DNA from 2 places in the Amycolatopsis sp. NPDC049252 genome. Region 1 is predicted to be linked to the other one. Evidence: riboswitches for the same ligand, from Rfam matches in the RefSeq annotation. Region 1 holds a riboswitch; the other holds the start of a gene.

Region 1 (4,202 bases):
GCGGCCGGTCCGAGGGCATTTGGCGGCGCGCACATCTCATCTGAGGTTCTGTCCGCGAAATGCCCTTCACGCCGGATGCCCGGCTCCGCCAGGATCCTCCGGGTGACCACAGAGTTCCCGCCCGGACCCGAGCCGGAGCCGCCCCAGCAGCCGACGCCGCCCGCGCAGCAGGAGCCACCGCCCGCGCCGGAGCAACCGTCGCCGGCCCAGCCGCCCACCCAGCAGCAGTCACAGCCGCAGCAGCCGTCGCCGTCGTCCGCGCAGCAGCAGCCGTCGCCGTCACAGCCGCCCGCCGAGCAGCGGTCGGAGCCGCCCGCGCCGCAACAGCCGCCGCACCACCAGCCACAGCAGCCGCCGCCTGCCCAGCAGCAGCCCCGGTCACAGCCGATGCAGCCGCTGCCCGGCCCGCAGTCGCCGCAGCAACAGCCGCTGCAGCTGCCGCCCGCCCGGCAGCGGGCTCCACGCCGTCCGCTGTCCACGCGCCCGGTCGCCGTCGGCCTGGCCGGCGTGCTCGTGGGCGCGTTCCTGGTCGGCGTGCCGTGGCTGGTGCTCGGCCTGCTCGGCGGGCCGAGCCCCGAGCCGCTGAAGCTGCCGGACACCCTCGGCGGGTTCGAGACCACGCAGGCCGCGGTCGCGAAGGTCGCCAAGGGCGGTTCCCTCGGGAAGTCGCAGATCGAGCGCGCCGACAAGGCCGAAAGCGAGAACGCGTCGCGGATCTCGGCGGCCTACGGCGGCGCGGCGGCCGTGTTCCGGTCCTACAGCGACCCGGGCCTCGAAGGCGGGTTCCAGGTGGCCGCGGTCCGCGCGGACTCGCCCGAGCTGCTCGCGCAGTACGAGGACACCGCCGCCCTCGGCCAGGCACTGCCCTCGACCGAGCTGAAGCGGATCGGCCCCGTCCAGTGCCTGATCCACAACGAAATCACCCCGCAGGGCCAGCGCGTCGACCCCGAGAACTCCTTCGTCATGAACTGCCAGCGCAGCGGCGGCGGGCTGACCGTCCAGCTGCGCAACACCACCACCCAGGACGCGCACGACCCGGCGCGGTTCGCCGCCGTCGTCGAAGAGGCGTGGGCGGCGCTGAACCGGTGATCGAGACCCGCACGGCCACCACCGCCGACGACGGCGCGCTGGCGCGCCTCGACGAACGCACCTGGGGCCCGGACACCTCCCCGGCACCCCCTCCGGCGCCCGGCACGCCGTTCTTCGGCGAGGGCACCGAGCCGGAAGACGTGCTCGTCGCCGAGCACGACGGCGTGGTGGCCGGCTACGTCCGCCTGGACGAGGGGTTCGGCATCCCCGCCCACCGGCACGTGCTGGTCGTCGGCGGGCTCGCGGTCGACCCGGACCGGCGCCGGCTCGGCATCGGACGGCAGCTCGTCGACGCGGCCATCGCCGAGGCCCGCCGCCGCGGGGCGCGCAAGCTGACCCTGCGCGTGCTCGGTCACAACACCGGCGCCCGCCGGCTCTACGCGAGCTGCGGCTTCGCCGTGGAAGGCGTGCTCCAGGACGAATTCCTGCTCGGCGGCGAGTACGTCGACGACCTTCTCCTGGCCTGCGTCCTCGCTTGACAGGCTCCCGGCCGCTTTGCCATCCTGGACGACGGAAACCGCGTGCGCCGGCCTTCGGCGCGTTTCCGGTCCGAGAGGCGCTGCGACGGAATTCCTTCCGCCACGCTCGGGCCGGGGATCACGGACCCAAGGGCGCCTCCCACCACGGGAGGTGTCCTTTTTTGCATACCTGGCAAGCAAACCCGGCCTCGCGCGGCCGCGGCTAGCCTGACCACCCCCTTCTTCCCGGCACTCGCCGTGCCGTGCTTCGTGCTGCCCTTTTCCGACCGTACAACGAATTCCGGAGTGAACGAAAGAATGAGCGAAAAACTGCAGAGCCGCAACGGACTCGACTTCGCCGTCGCCGACCTCACGCTCGCCGAGGCCGGCCGGACCCAGCTGCGGCTGGCCGAGCACGAGATGCCCGGCCTGATGGCGATCCGCCGCGAGTACGCCGCCGCGCAGCCGCTGAAGGGCGCCCGCGTCGCCGGGTCCCTGCACATGACCGTGCAGACCGCCGTGCTGATCGAGACCCTGGTCGCCCTCGGCGCCGAGGTGCGCTGGGTGTCCTGCAACATCTTCTCCACCCAGGACGAGGCCGCCGCGGCCGTCGTGGTCGGCCCGGAGGGCACGGTCGAGGCGCCGTCCGGCACGCCGGTGTTCGCGTGGAAGGGCGAGACGCTCGAGGAGTACTGGTGGTGCACCGACCAGCTCTTCGCCTTCGCCGGCGGCCAGGCGCCGAACATGATCCTCGACGACGGTGGTGACGCCACCCTGCTCGTCCACAAGGGAGTCGAGTTCGAGGCGGCGGGCGCCGTCCCGCAACCGTCCGAAGAGGACGCCGACGAGTACCGGATCGTCCTGGAGACGCTGCGCGCCAGCCTCGCCAGGGACGGCGACCGGTTCACCCGGATGGCCAAGGAGATCCGCGGCGTCACCGAGGAGACCACCAACGGCGTCAAGCGGCTCTACAAGCTCGCCAAGGACGGCGAGCTGCTCTTCCCCGCGATGAACGTCAACGACTCGGTGACGAAGTCCAAGTTCGACAACAAGTACGGCATCCGGCACTCCCTGGTGGACGGGCTCAACCGGGCCACCGACGTGATGATCGGCGGCAAGCGCGTCCTCGTCTGCGGCTACGGCGACGTCGGCAAGGGCGCGGTCGAGGCGCTGCGCGGCCAGGGCGCCCGGGTCTCCGTCACCGAGATCGACCCGATCTGCGCGCTGCAGGCCGCGATGGACGGGCTCGACGTGGTCGAGCTGGACGACGTCGTCGAGACCGCCGACATCTTCATCACGACCACCGGCAACTTCGGCATCATCTCCGCGGCCCAGATGACCCGGATGAAGCACAACGCGATCGTCGCCAACGTCGGGCACTTCGACAACGAGATCGACATGGCGGGCCTGGCGAAGCTGCCCGGCGTCGTCAAACACGAGATCAAGCCGCAGGTGCACGAGTGGACGTTCACCGACGGGCACGCGATCATCGTGCTCTCCGAGGGCCGCCTGATGAACCTCGGCAACGCGACCGGGCACCCGTCGTTCGTGATGTCGAACTCGTTCACCAACCAGGCGATCGCCCAGATCGAGCTGTTCACCAAGCCCGGCGAATACTCGACCGACGTGCACCGGCTGCCCAAGCACCTGGACGAAAAGGTCGCCCGCCTGCACCTGGACGCCCTCGGGGTGCGGCTGACGCAGCTGACCAAGGCGCAGGCCGAGTACATCGGCGTGGACGTCGAGGGACCGTACAAGCTCGATCACTATCGGTACTGATCGAGAAGTTGCTCCATTTGCCGCAGTTTGGGGCACCGGGAAAGTGGCCATCCTCCCCTCGAGAAGAAACGCATCCGCCCGGACGGCACGGAGCCGGGCCGGGTCTCGTGCGAAGGAGTGTGTCAAGTGATCGTTCTCGGTGTCATTCTGCTGGTCATCGGCTTCATTGTCGGTATTCCGGTGCTGTACACCATCGGCATCGTGCTGGCCGTGGCCGGCGTGGCGCTGGCCATCCTCGGCGGCACCGGCCGCAAGATCGGTGGCCGCGCGCACTGGTACTGATCCCGTGACCCCCGCCGTCGGCCTGGCGCGCGTCAGCAGCAATGCTGACCGCGCCAGGCCGTTCGGCCTTCTCTCGTTGCGACGAAAGCGATCGCGAGCGCGACGGCCGGATCGGCCCACCACCAGCCGAACAGCGTGTTGAGCAGCAACCCGGCCAGCAGCACGGCCGAAAGGTACGTGCAGAGCAGGGTCTGCCGTGAGTCGGCGACCGCGCTGGCCGAGCCCAGTTCCCGCCCCGCGCGGCGCTGAGCCGCCGAAAGCGCGGGCATCACGGCGAGCGAAACCGCCGCGAGCACGGCCCCGGTGATCGAACCTTCCGGCGCCGCCGCCGCGAAAAACGTCCGTACAGCTTCAAACGTGACGTAGATCGCCAATGCGAAAAACGACAGCGCGATCATTTTCAGCGCCCGCCGTTCGCGCACTTCGTGATTTTTTCCCGAAAACTGCCACGCGACGGCGACGGCCGAGGCCACTTCGATCACCGAATCCAGCCCGAAGCCGATCAGCGCGCCCGACGAGGCGGCGGTCCCCGCGGTCAGGGCGATCACGGCTTCGACGACGTTGTAGGTGATCGTCGCCGCCACCAGCAGCCGG
Region 2 (4,202 bases), on a different contig from region 1:
GTCCACTGTGTACCGATTCGAGCATGTGAATGCCGGAATGGCGTACGGAGTAGCGTTGTGCGCCCATTGCTATCACATATGTGAACGGCGATCACGTTTCTGAATCGTTATCAAGGACTGTCTTGCCCGGCCTTTTTCGGCGTGTGAGTGTGGTGCCGCTGGCTGGACTGGACCTATGAAAGAGGCGACCCGGCAATGACGCAGACGGCCCCGCCACGGCAAATAAGCCGGACAACCCTGTACTTCTTCGGTGCGCTCGGCGGAATCCTGTTCGGATACGACCTCGGGGTGATCTCCGGGGTGCTCCCGTTCATCGGGAAAGCGTGGTCGCTGACCGCCTGGGACAAGGGTGTGATCACCGCCAGCCTGTCGGTCGGTGCCATCGTGGGCGCGCTGTTCTCCAGCCGCATCAACGAAGCCCTCGGCAGGCGGCGCACCATCATGGTCGCCGCGGCGATCGTCATCGTGGGCACGCTCGCGGCGACCTTCTCGCCGACGTTCGCGCTGCTGGTGATTTCGCGCCTGATCATCGGCCTCGGCATCGGGCTGTCGTCCTCGACCGTCCCGACCTACCTCTCCGAGCTGGCACCCGCGCGGCTGCGCGGTGCGATGGGGGCACTGAACCAGATCTTCATCGTGCTCGGCATCCTGATCGCGTTCCTGACCAGCTACTTCCTCGGCCCGCTTTCGGCCTGGCGCTGGATGTTCGCCGGCGCGATCGTGCCCGCGGCGATCCTGCTCGTCGGGCTCGCGTTCCTGCCCGAGACGCCGCGCTGGCTGGTCAAGAACGGTCAGGAGGACGAGGCCCGGCGGGTCCTGGCGAGCGCGCACGGCAACACCGTGAACCTCGACGAGGAGATCGCGACCATCCGCGGCGTCATCCAGATGGACACCGAGGACAAGCCGCGGTTCCGCGACCTGTTCTCCGGCTTCGTGCGCCCGATGATGATCGTCGCGGCCCTGCTCGCGGTCGGCCAGCAGTTCAGCGGGGTCAACGCGATCAACGCGTACTTCCCGACGATGCTGATCGGCCTCGGGTTCGCCACGCAGGCCGCGCTGCTGTCCGGCGTGCTGCTGGGCGTCACGAAGTTCCTGTTCACCGCGTGGGTCGTGTTCGTGGTGGACCGCTGGGGCCGCAAGCCGCTGCTGCTCATCGGCAACGTGATCATGGTGATCACGCTGGTGGCCGCCGGGCTCGTGGTGCTGAACGTCCACGACACCGGCACCCGCGGCATCCTGATGCTGGTGATGATGGTGCTGTACCTGGTCGGCTACGAGCTCGGCTGGGGCGCGGTCGTCTGGGTGATGATGGCCGAGGTGTTCCCGCTCAAGTACCGGGCGGCGGGCATGGGCGTCAGCAGCGTCATCCTCTGGGCCGCGACCGGCATCGTGAGCGCGGTGTTCCCGCTCATCTCCGCGGTGGGGTCGCTCGGCATCGGCGGTTCGATGTTCCTGTTCGCCGGCATCAACGTGGTGCTGTTCGGGCTCACCAAGTGGCTGGTCCCGGAGACGAAGGGCCGTTCGCTGGAGCAGATCGAGCTGGATCTGCGGGCCCGGCAGGGGGTCGCGGTCAAGAGCTGATCCCGGCGGTTCGAACGGCGGGGGTGCGGGAAGTCCGCACCCCCGCCGTTTTCCGTTCGCCGAGCTGGAGGTCAGGCGACGGGAGCCGTGGCCAGGCCGAGTTTTCCCGCCAGCCGGCCGATCCAGGCCGAGACCTCGTCGGCGGCACGGTCCGGCAGCCCGAAGATCACCTCGGTGACGCCGAGCGCGTCCAGGTGTGCCAGCCTCGCCGGGTCCGGGCGCTCGCCCAGCGCGCAGATGGCCGGTGCCCCGGAACGGCCCTCGTCGCGCCAGATCTCCTTCAGCAGTGCGACATGGCCGTCCAGGTCGGTGTCCGCGGGGGTGGTGATCCAGCCGTCCGCGTGGCGGGCGATCCAGCGGAACGTCTTCTCCGTCGGGCCCGCGCCGAGCAGGACCGGGATGTGCGCCTGGACCGGTTTCGGCCACGCCCAGCTCGGGCCGAACGAGACGAACTCCCCGTCGTAGGCGGCTTCTTCCTCCGTCCACAGTGCACTCATCGCCTCGAGGTACTCGCGCAGGGCCGTGCGGCGGCGGTGGCCGGGCACGCCGTGGTCGGTCAGCTCGTCGACGTTCCAGCCGAAGCCGGTGCCGAGCGTGACGCGCCCGCCCGACAGGTGGTCGAGGCTGGCGATCGTCTTGGCGAGCGTGATCGGGTCGCTCTCGACCGGCAGGGCCACCGCCGTCGAGAGGCGGATCCGCTCGGTGACCGCGGCGGCCGTCGCCAGCGCCACCCACGGGTCGAGCGTGCGGCTGTACCGGTCGTCGGGCAGGGACGCGTCCCCGGTGCGCGGGTGCGGCGACTCGCGTTTCACCGGGATGTGCGTGTGCTCGGGCACGTAGAAGGTGGCGAACCCCGCGGCCTCCGCGGCCTGCGCCGCGGCCGCCGGGGTGATGCCTCGGTCGCTGGTGAACAGCACGATTCCGTAGTCCACGCGACGGACTGTATTAGAACGTGTTTCAGTTTTCAAGCGACCGCCGCGGGGCCGGTGCCGGCGGCCGGGCTCGCTTTCGGTATACCTGTGTGCACAGTGCGTGACCACGCGGGTCGAGTGTCGGTCGAGGGCCGATGGACGCCGCCGCGGTAAGCAGGCTGGGAGCAGCGGGCCGCCGTTCGCCGGGTCACAGTGGGTGAGCCCGGGAATGCCGGTCGGAACGGGGTGGTGGCAAGGTGGAGCCGACGATCCAGATGATCCATTGTGGACGTTCACGCGTGGCGTCCCAGCCAGTGGACGGACCTTCGGGGCGGGATGGTGTGCCGGGCCGGGGTTCCAGTACCCTGGTTCGCAGGCCGAGAGGCGCTGCAACGGGCCACGGGGCCCGCCACGCTCGGCCGGTTGTGACCACCCAAGGGCGCCTCCCGACTGAGGGAGGCTGCCGGTGAACCCGATCACCCCGCAAGAATCCGAGGCCACCGCGCGTCTGCGCGAGCTGCTCAGCCAGCGGGTCGCGGTCCTCGACGGTGCCTGGGGCACCATGCTGCAGGGTGCCGGGCTCACCCCGGCCGACTACGTCGGCGACCGCTTCGGTGACCACACCCACGACGTCACCGGCGACCCCGACCTGCTCAACCTCACCCGCCCCGACGTCATCCTCGACGTGCACCGCCAGTACCTCGCGGCCGGCGCCGACATCACCACGACGAACACCTTCACCGCCACCAGCATCGGCCAGGCCGACTACGGCCTGCAGGGCCTGGTCCACGAGATGAACGTCCGCGGCGCGCAGCTGGCCCGCCAGGCCGCCGACGAGTTCGGCGGCAGGTTCGTCGCCGGGTCGATCGGCCCGCTGAACGTCACGCTCAGCCTGTCGCCGAAGGTCGACGACCCGGCGTACCGCGCCGTCACGTTCGAGCAGGTCAAGGCCGCGTACGCCGAGCAGATCGCCGGGCTCGTCGAGGGCGGCGTCGACCTGCTGATGATCGAGACGATCTTCGACACGCTCAACTGCAAGGCCGCGATCGCCGCCGCGCGCGACGTCGCGCCGGAGCTGCCGCTGTGGATCTCGGTCACCATCGTCGACCTGAGCGGGCGGACGCTCTCGGGCCAGACCGTCGAGGCGTTCTGGAGCTCGATCGAGCACGCGAAGCCGCTGGTCGTGGGGGTCAACTGCTCGCTGGGCGCCGAGGAGATGCGCCCGCACGTCGAGGAGCTGTCGCGGATCGCGGGCACCTACGTCGCCTGTCACCCGAACGCCGGGCTCCCGAACGCGTTCGGCGGGTACGACCAGACACCGGAGGAGACCGCCGGGCTGATCGGCGGCTTCGCCCGCGACGGCCTGGTCAACCTGGTCGGCGGCTGCTGCGGCACCAGCCCGGCGCACATCGAGCAGATCGCCGCCGCCGCGAAGGGCGTCACCCCGCGCGAGGTCCCTTTGCCGCGCACGCACACCCGGTTCAGCGGTCTCGAGCCGTTCGGCATCGGCGCCGACACCGGGTTCGTGATGATCGGCGAGCGCACCAACGTCACCGGCTCCAAGCGGTTCCGCCGGCTCATCGAGTCCGGCGACCACCAGGCCGCCGTCGACGTCGCGCTGGAGCAGGTCCGTGGCGGGGCGAACCTGCTCGACGTCAACATGGACGCCGACCTCCTCGACAGCGAGGAGGCGATGACGACGTTCCTCAA

Evidence for each region. Region 1 has a riboswitch for S-adenosylhomocysteine ahead of ahcY (adenosylhomocysteinase). Riboswitches for the same ligand answer to the same signal wherever they lie in the genome.
Region 2: linked by a shared signal. The riboswitch ahead of metH (methionine synthase) and the one ahead of ahcY (adenosylhomocysteinase) in region 1 are both predicted to bind S-adenosylhomocysteine.

What each region holds. Positions count from the first base shown of each region.
Region 1 covers NZ_JBICSQ010000120.1:9,276-13,477, forward strand. Annotated here, with positions in the region: gene ACGFMK_RS45820 (diiron oxygenase) at 1-44, shown strand, start outside; gene ACGFMK_RS45825 (hypothetical protein) at 103-1,089, shown strand; gene ACGFMK_RS45830 (GNAT family N-acetyltransferase) at 1,068-1,568, shown strand; S-adenosyl-L-homocysteine riboswitch at 1,635-1,713, shown strand; gene ahcY (adenosylhomocysteinase) at 1,866-3,326, shown strand; gene ACGFMK_RS45840 (hypothetical protein) at 3,453-3,608, shown strand; gene ACGFMK_RS45845 (cation transporter) at 3,641-4,202, opposite strand, start outside.
Region 2 covers NZ_JBICSQ010000085.1:7,395-11,596, forward strand. Annotated here, with positions in the region: gene ACGFMK_RS41805 (sugar porter family MFS transporter) at 196-1,581, shown strand; gene ACGFMK_RS41810 (TIGR03619 family F420-dependent LLM class oxidoreductase) at 1,653-2,513, opposite strand; S-adenosyl-L-homocysteine riboswitch at 2,866-2,944, shown strand; gene metH (methionine synthase) at 2,959-4,202, shown strand, end outside.